DNA from 3 places in the Exiguobacterium sp. SH0S2 genome. Region 3 is predicted to be linked to each of the others. Evidence: predicted binding sites of a transcription regulator. Region 3 holds the regulator's gene; each other region holds the start of a gene.
The links. The regulator Rex, encoded in region 3, represses fermentation and respiration genes when NADH is low (regulators of the CRP and FNR family bind a similar motif). The targets are predictions, from matches to a motif close to TTGTGAAATATTTCACAA.
Positions count from the first base shown of each region.

Region 1 (5,529 bases), on a different contig from region 3:
CGTACGCCCTCATCCTCGTCGATATCGATCACTTCAAACGCGTCAACGACACGTACGGTCATGATGTCGGGGACGACGTACTACGCGAGCTCGGCATGTTGCTCGTCACCGAAAGTGACGACCGACATCTCGTCGGTCGCTTCGGTGGTGAAGAATTTCTGATCGTCATGCCGAACGCCAAAAAGGACGAAGTGACCCGTCTCGCCGAATCTATACGAGAAAAAGTCTCGACGTTCCCATTCGAGACGAGTGCAGGCACGCTTCACATCACGGTCTCGCTCGGAGCCTGCCATTCGAACGATATCGAAGTCGATAGCGTTTTGAAGCATGCCGACGAAGCGTTATACCACGCAAAAGAATCTGGACGAAACCGTTTCATTTTGGCTTGATGAAGCCGATAACGTTCTCAAAACTTTACTAACTTTGACAGTTTTCCCGCTTTACTTTCAACTAGCGAATCGGTACACTAGGCTAGACTTTGGTTAGAATAAACATAATTAATCATAGATTTGACTAGAAAAAGGGGAAACACATTTCATGACAATATTGTTATCGCTATTCGGATTGATGTTCGTGGGATCGTTCGTCCTCGACTATCAACGTGGCAAGACGTTCCGACAGTCGCTCTTTGGGGGAGTCGACACAATCAAACAGAACCTACTCATCTTTTTACGCACGTCCCTTTCGATGATGATTTTCATCGGGCCGCTCCTGCTTATGTCCATGTTTGCCTTCTCAAAACTTGTGACGTTCGAGACGGTAGCCGCCTTTATGATCGCCGTGCTTAGCATCGGCTTCGCCGAGCGCATCATCGGGATGATCGTCGCCCCGCTCGTCCGGACGTTTTGGCATCAACGCGGCAAGCTGATGCCGCTCTATCTCGATGCTGGACTCTACGTCTTCTTGCTGTCGATTCTCATCTTGGAGTTTCTCATGAACATCCCGGGTGTCGAATTGAACGCACCGGCAGTCGCTGTATTTTACGCGTTCGCCTTGTTCTACATCCGTTATTTGTTCAGCTTGATCCGCTTTACACTCAGTAAAGGCGTCCCGTCAAACTGACTCGACTCGTATGACCTCGACCGCAGACATCCCGTCTGCGGTTTATTTTTATTTTTCTAATTGACAATGAGAATCGTTATCACTTATACTCGAGTTGTAGCTGCCACAGCTGGACGTAACCGTTCCCCAAACTTGTTACGGCCCGTGGATTCCCCTCCACGACACTCTTTTTGAAAGCATTGCGACAACCCCCATTTGTTGCACCCAGATTTGCCATATAAAAACGAGCGGCTCTCCGACGGAGCCGCTCGTTTTTTTCGTTCAGGCGAACACATCTTGTTCAATTTGTTTCAACTCATAAAACATGCCGCGGGCGCGCATCAAGTCGTCGTATGACCCTGACTCGATGATGCGACCTGCTTCCATGACGATGATTTGGTCGAACCGTTCGAGCCCGGTCAGACGATGGCTGACCATGACGAGTGTCGCCTCGTCCGCCTTCCGGAAGATTTCAGCGAACACATCGGATTCGGTCCGCGCGTCTAACGCCGACGTCGCTTCATCTAAAATCCAGAGCAACCCGTTCTTCAACAACGCCCGGGCGATGGCGAGCCGTTGCCGTTCCCCTCCGGACAAGTTCGCCCCTTTCTCGAGCATTGGCTCATCGAGCGCGAAACCGAGGCGGACGCTTCGCAGCGCCAGCTCCATCTCGTCATCGGAGAAGTCTCCGGCAAGGGCCAAGTTGTCTCGGACGGTACCGAAAAAGAAGTGGTTCTCTTGCATGACGACACTCGCTTGAGACCAGACCGATGTTTGTGTGACCTCATTCAAGCGCTGACCCTCGATTCGTACTTCGCCTGTCTCTGGCCTTACAAACGCGAGCAACAGTTGCAGGAGCGTCGACTTACCAGACCCGCTCGGACCGACGATCACGGTCTTCGATCCGCGAGGTAACGTCACATCAACTGTGTCTAGGACGGCACGGAACGTATCCGGATAGCGGTAACTTACGCGTTCAAACGAAATGTCAGGTGCCGTCTGAAGCGCTATGTCGTCACGGGCCGCTTCTGCCGCCACGAGGTGATCACTTGGTTCGACGACCTCGAGCAAGCGGTTTGCCGCTTGTTTACTATCGGCGTAGTGACCCGGGAAGACCGCCATCGGTGTCACGTTCTCAAACGCGGTCAATGACATCATGACGAGCATGGCCAAGAACAGGCCGTCCAGTTCGCCATCGACGACGAGGTAGGCACCGATCGCGAGCACGCCCCACGACACGAGCAGTGACGCGGCGACGACGAGCGACGAGTTGAAGAACTGGTTCGTCACGTCTTGGCGCTGTGCGGCGGCGTAACGATCGCTTCGAGCGAGCAAGTCGTCACGGGTCTGGCCGAGCTGGTCGTGCAACAATAAATCGCGGTACCCGTACATCATCTCGGTCACCCCGCTCGACAAGTCGCCGCGCAAGGCCCTAATTTCCTGGTCATGCTTCGCTCGGATGCCGGCAAACAAGATCGGAATCAAAAAGCCGGTCACGAACACCCCGAACACGAGCCAAAGGCTGACCGTCATCGAGAAGAACGTGACGAAGAAGATCGTGCTCAAGAAGACGAGCACTAAGATGATTGGCGGATAAAACACCCGCAAAAAGTAGTTTTGAAGGCTTTCGACGTCTCCGACGACACGGGCGAGCAAGTCCCCGCTCCGGTATTTGGCGAAGATGTTCGGCACGAGCGGTTCGAGCTGGCGATAAAACCGGACGCGCAGTTCGCTTAAAATCGTGAACGTCGCCCGGTGTGACGCCAAGCGTTCGCGGTAGCGGCTCCCCGCCCGAATGACGCCGAACAGCTTGATCAGGACGACCGGTACCATGAGCGCATAGAGGGGCGGCACAAGGCCGGCCCGCGACACGAGATATCCACTCGCCGCGAACAAGGCGACAGCCGCGAGGCCTGCCGTATAACCGAAGAAGATCGAGAGGATGATATCCTTTTTCTCTTTCATCATCCATTTTGTGATCGTCCAAAGTGAGTTCATCCTCTCACCCCTTTCTGTAACGTGAACAAGTCGGCGTAGGCCGGGACAGCGAGTAACTGTTCATGTGTGCCGTTCGCGACGAGGTTCCCCTCGTCCATGAACCAAATCGCGTCCGCTTGCTTGATCGTATGGAGACGGTGCGCGACCGTGACAAGCGTCGCGTCACGCGACAACTCCTCGATCGAGCGCCGAACGATTCTCTCGGTCACCAAATCGAGACCGGTCGTCGGTTCATCGAACAAGATGATACCTGGACGCTTCAAGAAGGCACGAGCCAGAGCGAGGCGTTGCCGCTCACCACCGGACAATCCGTAACCGCCTTCTCCGAGCTCGGTATTCAACCCGTCCGGCAAATTGGCGATGACCTCGACGAGGCCGGCGGCTTCAGCCGCCCGCATGATGTCAGTCTCGTCCGCCGTCTCACCGAGGGCGATATTAGCGGCGAGACTCCCGGCGAACAAATACGGGTTTTGCGAAATATACCCGATTGTCCCGTACCAAGACGTATCGGTGAACGATTCGAGCGGCTCCCCGTCGACGAGGACGCGGCCGCTGTCCGGTTTCACAAGACCGGACAGCACGTTCAACACGGTCGTCTTGCCTGATCCGCTCGCGCCGACCAAGGCGACGTGTGACCGTGCCGGGATGACCCCGCTCAGCGGGTGGAGCGTGAAGCGACCCCCTTCATATTGGAACGAGACCGCATCGAGCACGAGTTCGGGCGTCCGGTTTGTTAGCGGTCTGTCTCCCCATTCGATACGATCGTCCGGGGCGTCGAGCGCCTCGAAGATGCGATCGGCCGCACCCATGCTGCCACGCCCCGTATGGAAGGCGCTGCCGAGGTCTTTGATCGCTAAATAGTATTCCGGGGCCAAGACGAGAATCAAGAAGCCGGCGAAAAACGTCAAGTTTTGCCAAACGACCATCTGGAGCGCCACTTCTAAAGCGACGACGCCGGTGCTGAGCATCGAGATGAACTCGAGCATGAGCCCTGACAAGAAAGCGGTCTTTAAGACGACCATCGTCGCGTCCCGGAAGTCGAGACTGCTCTTCTCGATTGCTTGCGCTTCTTGCTCGGCACGTCCGTATAGCTTGAGTGTCGTCAATCCTTGAAGGACGTCTAAAAATTTCCCCGAGAACTGGTTCATTTTCTCCATCTGCTCTTCAGACTTCTTCTGGGTCGCGATACCGATGATGATGAAAAAGATTGGAATGAACGGCGCGGTCACCATCATGATGACACCTGAGATCCAGTGCTGACTGAAGACGACGACGAGAATGAGCAGCGGGATGATCGATGTCTGGATGACTTGGGGCCAGTACTGGCTAAAGTAAGCATCGACCTCATCGACCGCATCCATATAGACACTGACTTTCTTCCCGGACTGTCCGGATAGAGACGTCTCGATTGGATTCGATGTGTAGCGGTCGAGCAGTTGACGTCGAAGCGTCCGCTTCGCCCGTTCCGACAAGTTGGCACCGATACGTCCCGAGACATACCCGAACAAGGCACGTGCGAGCAACGCGAGCACGAGCCAACCTAGAGACGGGATGACACTTTGGAACGATTCGTTTTTTAAAAATACTCGGTCGACGACGTCGACGATCAAATAAGCCTGAGCCAAGATGGACAACCCGATCATCACCGCGGCGATGACGAGCCCGACGATATGTCCTTTCTCGGCCAAAGCGAGAGCTTGCAGTCGTTTCACTGCGTTCATCCTTTCTAAACGTGCATGACAATTTTTCTTTGTGATGATTCTCACTAATTATAACTGATGTAAGTGTCCATAGCGAACGCTTCGCTTATCGAGACGTGCAAAAAAAACGCCACGAATGCAGCGTGGCGTCAGTGTGTCGCTTGTTCGAAATACTCAGGGTGCAACGTCACGAGTTGACGGGCGTCGAACTGGAGAATGTCTTCTTTTCGCAGTCGCGACAAGATGTGGGACACGGTCTCGCGCGATGTCCCCGACAGTCTCGAGATTTCAACTGTCGTGAACGGACAACGTACGCGCACACCGTCGGCTTCTTTTTCTCCGAGGTCTTCAATCAAGTAATGGATCGTATTGATCACCCGGTCGCTCGCGCTCGGCGTGATGATTTCCTGAACACGGCGTTCGTGAAGGTCAAGGATTCGATTCATCTGACCGACGATATGCAAGAGCATCGTCGCATTTCTTGAGACAAGCGCTTCAAAGCGATCCGTCGGCATATAAATGACTTCAATATCGGTCAGCGCTTCCGCCGAATGTTGGTAATACGTTTCCGTCAACAGTCCCCGGTACGGAAACAGCTGCTTCGGCTTCAAGTAGTCGGTGTATTGATGGGTCGCCGTTTCATTGCACCGCTCGAGCTTCACATACCCACTGATTAGAAAGTAAACGCGCTCACGCGGGTCGCCTTCCATGAATAAAAGCTGCCCTTTGCGGTACGTCCGACAGTATACGTGCGGTAGCAAGCTCTCTAGCTCGCGGCTCGTGCATTTAT
Region 1 covers NZ_SJVB01000002.1:638,477-644,005, forward strand. Annotated here, with positions in the region: gene EVJ21_RS07940 (diguanylate cyclase) at 1-389, shown strand, start outside; gene EVJ21_RS07945 (hypothetical protein) at 538-1,062, shown strand; gene cydC (thiol reductant ABC exporter subunit CydC) at 1,324-3,039, opposite strand; gene cydD (thiol reductant ABC exporter subunit CydD) at 3,036-4,760, opposite strand; gene EVJ21_RS07960 (Crp/Fnr family transcriptional regulator) at 4,889-5,529, opposite strand, start outside.
Region 1: the regulator Rex is predicted to act here: its motif matches at 4,790-4,807, upstream of cydD (thiol reductant ABC exporter subunit CydD).

Region 2 (5,529 bases), on a different contig from region 3:
CCTCGGTTCAACATGACGGCCTTGTCGACCAAATACTCGATGTCGTCAATCTCGTGCGTCGTGATCAAGACACCGCGGTCTTCCATGATGTCACTCGAAAACAGCTCGACGATTTGCTCTTTTGAAAACACATCGATACCTGAGAACGGTTCGTCGAGCAGCAAGTAGTCCGGGTCTTGGGCGATGCCGAGCGCCAAATTGACCTTGGCGAGCGTCCCTTTCGACAGTTCACTCAACTTGTCTTCTGGAAACAGTTTGAACTCGTCGACGAGTCTAGCGAACAACTTCGTGTCGAACTTCGGATAAAAATCGCGCATGAACGCTTCGCACTGCTCGATCGAAAAGTGGATCGGAAACGTCGAATGGTCCGGTACGAACGCGACGTTGTTCAAATCGATCGGCTTGCCGTCAATCAAAACGTTGCCTTGATCGAACGGGGTCAGCCCCATGATGCCTTTTAAAATCGTCGACTTGCCGGTCCCGTTCAGACCGATGAGGCATGTGATCTCGCCTTTGTTGGCCGTGAACGACACATCTTCGATGACTTGTTTTTTGCGGTAACGCTTCTTAACTCCCAGTACCTCGATCATCGAGATTCCCCTCCCCGTATTGCCGTTTGATTTTGCTGACGAGCTCGTCCATCGTGACGTCGAGCTCTTGAATCGATTCGACGAAGACAGCGACCGCCTCATCGACGAGTTCGGTCCGAATTCGTTTTAATACGTGGTCGTCCGTCGTCACCCGACTTGGACGATTGCGTTCGGTCGTGATCAATTGCTGTTCCTCCATTTCCTTGAACGCCTTTTGGACGGTGTTCGGATTGATTTTCAGTTCGGTCGCGAGCTCTCGCCGCGACGGCATCTCTTCGCCCGCCTTCAACTCGCCTAGCGCCATCTTCTTTTTGAAGTAGTCGACGACTTGGATGTAGACGGGAGACCTCGTGTTAAATTGAATGATCATGTTGTCACCTCTCTAAGTGTATGATGCGACTAATACACTATCTGACTGTATTATTACCGTAATACACTTGACTGTCAATAATAATTTCCCAAAACAATCCAAAACAAAAGACGCATCCTCATTGATTAGGATGCGTCAGTTTGATGAGCGGACGATATAGTCGGCTCGTATCACTGGATTGACCGTCTTGATGTAGTGCGCTTCACCCGGCCAGTAGCGGCGCTCATATTTGGCGAGCCGTGCCGCTAAATCGCCGATATACGTATCGCGATTTAGCACACGCTCGTAACGCGTCTCGCGTGGACAGTCAAGATAAACGATGTAGTCGAAATACGACCGCCACTCGTCCCGCAATAAGAAGATGCCTTCAATCAACACGAGCGCATTCGGAGCCACATCGATCGTCCGCATGACAATCGCGTCCTCGTCTCGCTCGTAGTATGGCAACGTCAGACGCGTCTCACCTCGGGACAACGGCTCGAACAACATCTTCACGAGCAGATCGACGTCCCATTGGAGCGCATAGTATTCCACCGCCTCAGGCTGCCCCGTCTCATAGCGCCGATGCCGTTCGACGATGAAGTCATCAATATGTAGAAGCAGTTCGTTCGGCGCGATACCACTCAATTGTTCGACGAGCGTCGTCTTCCCGGCCCCGCTCAAGCCGTCGATCGCGACGATGAACGGCCGGTCGTGGACACGGTTAGCGTATGCTTCACGAATCACTTCCTGTAACGTCTCCATACGTTCTCCCCCAAATCAAAAAAGTCAGCCCTAGAGGCTGACTTCAGTTTACCAGAGCACCCAACCTTTCGCTCCCGGAGGCGCGCTTTCAATCAAGTGCCAAATCGGAACCGTGTAGGCGAATGCGATCAAGACGAACGTGACCGTGATCCAGAGCTTCCAGTTCTCAAAGAACCGTGGCGTCTCCATTGCCGCCTCTTCCGTTTCCGCGAGTGGGAACTCTTCCTCACCTTTTGGTGCGAGGAATGACAGGTTGAACATCGAATAGACGAAGATGAGCACCGAGACGAGAAGGATCGTCCCGCCGATTGCCATCGCCATATGGTACGGGATCCATTCACGCGTCAACGCGTCTGAGAAATACGTCGCCGGACCGGTCCGACGCGGGTTACCTTGAAGGCCTGAGATGTGCATCGCATACGACATGATCGACATCCCGAACGCCCACGTCCCCGTCTGAATCAAACCGAGACGGTTCATTGATTTCGTGAGTGTACGTCCGCGTAGTACCGGTACGAGCCAATAGGCAGTTCCAAAGAACGTCAAGGCGACGGCCGTTCCGACCGTGATATGGAAGTGACCGGTGACCCAAAGCGTGTTGTGGACCATCGCGTTCAATTGGTGCGACGCGTTGATGATACCGCCGGCACCAGCCGGAATGAAGAACAACATCCCGACGAACGGGGCGAGGAAACGCACATCGCCGTACGGCATCTTTTTGACCCAACCGAACAGACCGCGTGCTCCGAGAGCGCGTCCCCGCAGCTCGAACGTCGCGAACAGCGAGAACGCCGTCATGAACGACGGAATGACGACGAGGAACGTCAAGATGACTTGGACGAACTTCCAAAACGGATCAATCCCCGGCTCTGTCAACTGGTGGTGGAAACCGACCGGGAACGAGAACAAGAGGAATAACAAGAACGCCATCCGCGCGAGCGCGTCCGAGAAGATCTTCCCACCGATGACTTTCGGCACGACCGTATACCAGACGATATAGGCCGGCATGAGCCAGAAGTAAACGAGCGGGTGACCGAAGTACCAGAACAACGTCCGGCTCAGTTCAATCCCGACCGTGTCTTTCCATCCGAGCGAGAGCGGGAGCAGTTGGAACAAAATCGTCCCGGCAACACCGAGTGTCGCGATGACCCAGAGCAACATCGTCATGATACTCATGTACGCTGGGAGTGGCGGATGGACGCCAGGGTGTTCCCGTTTATAGTCCGCATACATGCGGAACATCGCGAACGCCGAGAACCATGTACCGACGACGAAGAGAACGAGACCGACATAGAAGATCGGGTCGGCCATGAGCGGAGCGTAGAACGTGTAAAGTACAGTCGCTTTATTGGCGAGCACCATGATCGTCACGAGTACCGCCCCGGCGATGATCATCCAAAAACCGAGCCAAGCGACACGTGTCGGGAACGATTCAAACCGTCCGAACGACTTGGCGAGCAGCGCGTAAAGTAAGCCGATGATAAACATCGTCGTAAAGACGAGACCAAGCATGATACCGTGGGCCGTCAACAATTGATAGTAACCGAATACTTCCGGAATGATTCCTGTACGGATGAGCGTCTGCATGAGTCCCGCGATCGCTCCAATCAACACGGCGAGTACCGAGACGACAACGTGGGCATAGGCGAGGCGCGCTTCTTTCACACCGATGCTCGGCACCGGCACACCGCGCTCCATTTCCCACTGTTTCAGTTTTGAGGCTACGTCGTTCATTTAGTCCACCACCTTAATTTTTGTCGCCATCATGTGATGGCCCGTCCCGCAATATTCGTTACAGAGAATTAAAAATTCGCCTGTTTCTTCAAACGTATACGTGAGCGAGTTGATATGTCCCGGCACGACCATCATGTTGACCGGTGTCCCCGTCAACTGGAAACCGTGGACGACGTCCGGTGACGTGACGAGAAACGTCACTTTCGCACCTTTCGGGATTTCAACGTTACCCGGTGTGAACGTGAACGCCTGCGCGACCATGACGAGTTCATACTCGTTATCACCAATTTTATTAAGTCCAGGTTTATCGAACGGCGCCGTCTGATGCACTTTCGCCGGGTCGATCAAATCAGCGTCCGATGCGGGCTGGTTTCCGGCCGCAAACGCCGAAATGCCGAGCACTGTCAAAAACACGCCTAATAGAACGATGCCAAAGATCAACCAATATTTTTCAAGCTTATGAATATGCATGTTTGTTTTCTCCTTTTGACGTTATCGTGTAACAAATAAATAAAAGACCGACGACCACATGGCGATGATGACACCCGCGACGATCATGACCGATGTAAACGTGCCTTTCAGATTCGGTTCTTGTCCACCGTTCTTATCCACGTGAAGGACCCCTTTCGCTATAATTTCCTCTTTCATTGTATGAAATTCACCCCGACTTAATATGTGACTTTTATCACTTCAAAAGTGACAATCACATCAATTTTGCGTAGTTTCCACACATAAAATTCACAATTAGCCAAATCAAGACGACAAAAAAACCGCCTCTCTAAGAGACGGTTCCTCGTTATAATCGGCAAATCCCGGCCGGACAGCCTTCGCAATGGCACAGCTCTTTTAAGAAATCGATATCATGCAAGACGATCGAGTTTCCCGTCGTTGTCAGGACGCCTTCTTTTCGCCACTGGTTCATCATCCGGTTGACGGTCTCACGCGGTGCCCCGATCAGTTGACCGAGCTCCCCATCGGAAGGATGTCGTGAGATGACGACCGCGTCATCTTCCTCCACACCGTGCATGGCCGCCATCCGAAGCAACGTCGAAGCGAGCGCTCCCGGCTTTCCGTACAATAGCAAATCACGCAGTTTCATCTCTGAATGTTTACGCATCATCGACGTCCAGCGCAGCACGTCACCGGCAAATTTGGCGTCTTGCTGCATGATAGTCTCGATGTCTTTCTTTGAAATAACGCCAATGACACTTTCTTCCGTCGTCTCGATGCTGTAAGAACTCGGGAACGTGTCGACGATATCAAACTCACCAAAAAAATCGTCGGCGCCATATAAGAACATGACGATTGGATTCCCTTTTTTCGTGATCTTCGTGAATTTGACAGATCCGCTCTTCAAATAAAAGAATTTATCACACTTCTCACCTTCCCAACAGACGATGCTAGCCTTCGGGTAGTCTTGAGGTGTCATCATTTCGAGCAATAACTGTTTCGTCTCCGCTGAAAAGATAAAGCTGTTCGGTTCGGTCGTCCCACATTTCGTAGACATATTCGTCTGCTCCCTCCACAATTCATTCGTGCCTGGAATGTCTCGTACGTTTCATTTATGGCTTTATTATACAGTAGCGTGAGCACCCTGATCACAAAAGTATGTGACATTTCAAACAATCTTCTATTTTTCAATTCGTTCTCATAAAAAAAAGACTGTAGAAAGTCTACAGTCTCAGATCAGTCTCAGCGATAGACGAGACGGATCAGCTTCTCCGCACCTTTAAAGTTTGGATAACGAATCGGCACATCAAATTTTGTCGTGTTGCGTAATATTGATTTGGCATGGCTGAACGCCTCAAAGCTATAGCGTCCGTGATAAGCCCCCATCCCACTCTCCCCGACACCGCCAAATGGCAAGTTCGGGTTTGTCAAATGCATGAGGACATCGTTGACACAACCGCCGCCGAATGTCAGATGCTTGAGCACCGTCTGTTCGACAGCTTTCGTTTCCGTGAACAGATAGAGCGCGAGCGGATGCGGACGGTCGGACACAAACTCGATCGCCTCATCGAGTTGACGATACGTCAGCACCGGCAAAATCGGTCCGAAAATCTCGTCTTTCATGACAGCAGCCCCATCATG
Region 2 covers NZ_SJVB01000005.1:79,842-85,370, forward strand. Annotated here, with positions in the region: gene EVJ21_RS12645 (ATP-binding cassette domain-containing protein) at 1-590, opposite strand, end outside; gene EVJ21_RS12650 (GntR family transcriptional regulator) at 568-960, opposite strand; gene EVJ21_RS12655 (kinase) at 1,096-1,704, opposite strand; gene EVJ21_RS12660 (b(o/a)3-type cytochrome-c oxidase subunit 1) at 1,753-3,438, opposite strand; gene EVJ21_RS12665 (cytochrome c oxidase subunit II) at 3,439-3,909, opposite strand; gene EVJ21_RS12670 (cytochrome c oxidase subunit 2A) at 3,931-4,050, opposite strand; gene EVJ21_RS12675 (Crp/Fnr family transcriptional regulator) at 4,235-4,945, opposite strand; gene EVJ21_RS12680 (aldehyde dehydrogenase) at 5,131-5,529, opposite strand, start outside.
Region 2: the regulator Rex is predicted to act here: its motif matches at 4,112-4,129, upstream of EVJ21_RS12670 (cytochrome c oxidase subunit 2A).

Region 3 (5,529 bases):
TTGGCTTTATTTACAATACTGGGGACAGCACATCCAGCTTACGCATCTACAGGGGGGAGCGAATCGAAATTGCGTCCAGACGCAGAAGTAGATTCGATTGAAGAGGATCGTTTAGTAAACGATACGGATCAGCTTAATGAAATTGAAGTATTTTTCACTAATCCATCAGTTACGATGACGAAAGAAAGTGATGAGTTTAGTATTATACATGAAGACTCAAATTTAGAATTCGATAAAACAGAAGAAGGGAAAGTGATTTTCAGAAACAAAGAAGAACAGTATTCTATTGAAAATGTGGCTTTAGTAGGAGGTGTCCAAATCCTCTACAACATTGAATCAACTGAGTCGCCAAAAGAATATGTCTTAGATTTAGACATTACTGAAGGTAGTCGAATTATTCACGAAGATGGAGAGTACAAAATTGTGAATGAAAAAGGTGAGGTAGAGGTCTTCATTGGCTCCCCTTGGGCGAAAGACAGTAATGGAAACGAAGTCGAAACATATTATGAGATTAAAGACCAACAGTTGATCCAACATATTGATTATGAAGGAACGGATTATCCTTTAGTCGCTGATCCATTGTTCTGCTCGGATACAATCGATAATACAGCGTCGAAGTATACGGACTCTAATACTTTTTCTGTATATCCACGGACATGTGCACGAACGTATATTACAGCTAGCTATACTTTGGGTGGCGCATTATTAGGCGTTTTTGGGTCAACTGCCATCGGAAAACAGATGTGGTCTGAAGTTGTAGCAGACGCTTCGTATCAAGCGACAAGTACGGCAAACCGCCCGAAGCTCAAAGATCAATTTATCTGTCATGCAGTTAACCCGACTACGATTTGGAAATCATCTTGGAATCTAGATACGAATCGACCGGATGTTTCATTGTTGGATACGTATAAAGCACTTTGTAATCCAGACTATTAAAGGCGAGGTAAACTATGAACATTCAATACTTTGAACCAGATTCGTTATTTTTCATTGTAATCGCGTTGCTAATCCTCTATCCAATCCTTCTTTTAGTAGGGGTGACTACGAGTAAAACAAATCTTATTGGAAAGATTATTTACGGTATTTCAGCATTCTTTTATGCTTACGTGATTTGGTATAGCTACAGCCTAGGCATTTACTTAGACGAGATGTCTGATCCGGCACAAGATGAAGTCATCTTTGGTAGTATAGGATATTTCCATTTAATTTTGTTGGCATTCCCCTACATCTTTTTAACGATGGGTTTTACGTTCAAACAGCATACTCGATCATAATAAAAGAGCGCCTTCCGCTATACGCGGATTGGCGCTCTTTCGTCAGTTTTTCGGTTGTCGATAATTATTTCGATACCACATATTCACCCGGCTCACGACGTAGACGATAAACGCGAGCACCCACATGAACAGCGTCTCTCGATAAAAGTGGCCCCAGACCGAGCCAGGCGCATAAAAGCTATGCACCGTGACATCGATCGGCCAAATGACAAGCCGGATGAACAACGTGCTCATAAGCAAGCCGCTGAAGAGGCTGATGATGATACCGGACCATGTTTGGATGATAAACCCGACGACAATCGGCAGGAAGTAAAATAAAATGATCGGGACGTTCGTCGCCTCGCCGCGGATGAGTTCCGAGATATACTCGGTCCCACTCGGCACGATGTAGACGAACCCGGTCAGGAACGCATGCATCCAATCGATCCGCATGGCACGGGAACGCATCATGAATGGAGTTCCTCCCATTCTGTGAACAGTTCCGTGATCGACTCTTTCGTCGCGTCGGACTCGGTCGACAGCTCTTGGGCGCGGGCGAAGTCGTTGAACACGTCCGGTTCGCATAACAGCTGCTCGATTTCTTCAAGCCGAGCTTCGTGGCGCTCGATTGTCAGCTCGATCTCTTCGACCCGCTGTTTCAACCGGCGTTCTTCGCGCTGCTGTTCCTTGTCGGCGCGCTGCTTCTTGACGACGACTTGTTTCGTCTCCTCGCGGGCGAGCCGGGCAAGGTCCTCGAGCTCTTCTTTCTTCTCGACGTAATACGAGTAGTCGCCGAGGTACTCATCGATGCCGTTCGGCGTGATCTCTAAGACACGCGTCGCGAGCCGGTCGATGAAGTAACGGTCGTGGGAGACGAACAAGATCGTCCCGGGATAGTCGACGAGCGCGTTCTCGAGGATCATCTTCGAGTCGAGGTCCAAGTGGTTCGTCGGCTCATCCAAGACGAGCAAGTTCGGTTGCTCGAGCTTGAGCTTGGCGAGCGTCAGCCGGGCCCGTTCGCCGCCGGATAGTTCTTGGACGCGTTTCATGACGTCGTCCCCGCTGAACAAGAACTGGCCGAGCAGACTGCGGACTTCTTGCTCGCGCATGAGCGGCCAGTCGTTCCAAATCTCGTCGATGACGCGGTTCGCGTCCGACAAGTTCTGTTGTTCCTGGTCGTAGTAGCCGATTTCGACGCCGGTACCGTAGCGGATGTCACCGGTGAGCGGTGGTTGTTGTTTCGTCAACACTTTGAGGAGCGTCGATTTGCCGACTCCGTTCGGGCCGACGAGGGCGACCGACTCGCCGCGTTGCAGTTGGAAACGCAAGTGTTGTGCGATCGGTTCTTCGTAGCCGATGGCGAGGTCGCTGCCGCTCAACACATCGTTCCCGCTTTGGCGTTTGATCGAGAACGACAACACCGCGCTTCGTTCGTCACCGTCCGGCACGTCCATGCGGTCGATCTTCTCGAGCCGCTTGCGGACGCTTTGGGCGCGTTTCGTCGTCGTCGCCCGGGCGATGTTCCGTTGGATGAAGTCTTGCATCTTGGCGATCTCTTCTTGTTGCGACTCGAACTGTTTCTTCTCTTGCTCGTAAAGCGCGGCCTTCTGCTCGAGGAATTTCGTATAGTTCCCGACGAAGCGGCGGCTGCGGTTGCGTGACAGCTCGTAGACGACCGAGACGACGCGGTCGAGGAAGTAACGGTCATGGGAGACGATGAGGACGGCACCTTTATAGCCGCTCAAATATTTCTCGAGCCAGCTGAGCGTCTCGATGTCCAAATGGTTCGTCGGCTCATCCAAGATGAGCAGGTCCGGGCTTTGCAGGAGCATCTTCGCTAAGGCAAGACGTGTCCGCTGTCCCCCTGAGAGCGTATCGATCCGACGTTCGAAGTCGTCCGGGTAAAACCGCATCCCGTGCAAGATCGAGCGGATTGTCGCTTCATACTGATAGCCGCCGCGGTCTTTGAACGTGTGTTGCTCCTCGTCATACGCCGCAAGCAGACGCTCGTAGGCGGCCGGGTCGTTCAAGATCCGCTCCGAGCCCATGTCTTGCTCCATCTGGCGGAGCGTCTTCTCTTGTTCGATCAAGTCGGTGAAGACGGTGAGCATCTCGTTCCACATCGTCTCGTTCGATTCTAATCCTGAGTCTTGGGCGAGATAGCCGATCGTCACGTCTTTTGGCTTCATGATGTCGCCCGAGTCATAGTTGTACTCGCCGGCGATGACTTTTAACAGCGTCGACTTGCCGGCGCCGTTGCGGCCGACGAGGGCGACGCGTTCGCCTTCTTGGATTTCTAGTTTGACATTCTCTAAAATCGGCTCGACGCCGAACGATTTGGATAAGTTGTTGACTTGCAGTAGGATCAAGTGAAAAAACCCCTTTCTCTCTGTTTAGTATACTTTATTTCTTCCCCTTTTCAGGTATATTCATTGAGTGCTTATGTGAATTCGTTTACAATCAAGGTGTATGAAATCAGATTCGTTTGAAACGCGTCGTAAAAAGGAGGCTCTTTCCGTTGAGTCAAAACGAACCAAAGATTCCGCAAGCGACAGCCAAACGGTTGCCACTATACTATCGGTTTATCCAAAGCCTACATTCGTCAGGGAAACAGCGTGTCTCTTCTGCTGAACTGAGCGAGGCGGTCAAGGTCGATTCGGCAACGATTCGCCGTGACTTCTCATACTTCGGTGCGCTCGGTAAAAAGGGATATGGCTATAACGTACAGTATCTGTTAGAATTTTTCCGTAAGACGCTGAATCAAGACGAGATCACGAACGTCGCCTTGGTCGGGGTCGGTCATCTCGGGACAGCGTTCGTCAACTATAACTTCCTTAAAAACAATAACACACATATCGTCGTCGGGTTCGACGCAGACGAGACAAAAGTCGGCACGACGATGTCAGGTGTCCCGATTCATCACGTCGATGAGATGGAACAGATTATGAAGCAAAACAAAATCGATGTCGCCATCCTCACGGTCCCGTCTGCCTACGCGCAACCGGTCGCCGATGATTTGGTCCGCTATGGCGTTCGAGGGATCTTGAACTTCACGCCGGCGCGATTGACTGTACCGGACACGGTCCGCGTCCATCATATCGACTTGTCGATCGAACTCCAGTCGCTCATTTACTTTATGCAACACTATCCATCCGCTGAGGGGGTCCATCAATAATGGAATTTCTACAATCATCACTCGTCGTCGGTATCCCAGGTGGCGTCAGTATTTTCGTCATCGCCATCATCGCGCTCATCCTCTTCGGGCCGAAGAAATTGCCAGAGTTCGGCCGGGCAGCGGGGCAGACGCTCCGTGAGTTCAAAAATGCCACGAACGGTATGATGAAAGAGCACGATGAGACCGACAAGAAAGAAATTGAGAAGAAAGAGCAGTAAGCCATGAGCCATCAACCTGATCAAGAACGGGCACTGTCCGATCACTTGACAGAGCTGCGGAGACGACTGATGCTGTCGGCATTTGTCGTCTTTGCCTTCTTTCTGATCGCTTTGCCGAGTGTCAAATACGTGCTCGCCTATCTGCAGGCGGACCTCGTCGAACGAGGGCTCGAGCTGAACGCCTTTGGGGTCGCGGACCCGCTCATGATTTACTTGAACTTGGCGCTCGTCATCGGGCTCGTCGCATCGGGTCCATTTCTACTGTATCAACTGTGGGCGTTCGTCGCACCTGGTCTGCATCCGAATGAACGAAAATGGACGCTCGCCTATATCCCGGTCATCTTTATCTTGTTCCTCATCGGTCTCGCATTCGCCTACTATTGGTTGTTCCCGCTCGTCCTCGATATCTCGACGGACCTCGGGCAAGACCTCGGTCTGACGCAAATCATCGGGGCGACGAACTATTTCACGTTCCTGTTGCAACTGACGATCCCGTTTGGACTGTTGTTCCAACTTCCGGTCGTGACGATGTTCTTGACGCGCATCGGTGTCGTGACGCCGTACTTCCTCTCAAAAATTCGGAAGTACGCCTACTTCGCCTTGTTCGTAATCGCGGCATTCATCACGCCGCCGGATTTGACGTCGCACCTCATGGTGTCGCTGCCGCTCTTCTTCTTATATGAGATCAGCTTATCGATCTCGCGTGTGACGTACCGCGGTGTGCTCCGACGTGAGAAAGAGGCGATGGTGAAAGAACAGATGGATTTGATGAAGCAAATGAATGAGAAATGAACACTACGTCATGAGACGTGGTGTTTTTTTATGCGAGTACATTAAACTGGAAGTGTCTTGAAAAGGGGCTTGGCCATCGTGTTGATCGGAC
Region 3 covers NZ_SJVB01000006.1:7,480-13,008, forward strand. Annotated here, with positions in the region: gene EVJ21_RS13375 (DUF2599 domain-containing protein) at 1-936, shown strand, start outside; gene EVJ21_RS13380 (hypothetical protein) at 1,317-1,724, opposite strand; gene EVJ21_RS13385 (ABC-F family ATP-binding cassette domain-containing protein) at 1,721-3,622, opposite strand; gene EVJ21_RS13390 (redox-sensing transcriptional repressor Rex) at 3,772-4,428, shown strand; gene EVJ21_RS13395 (twin-arginine translocase TatA/TatE family subunit) at 4,428-4,646, shown strand; gene tatC (twin-arginine translocase subunit TatC) at 4,650-5,438, shown strand.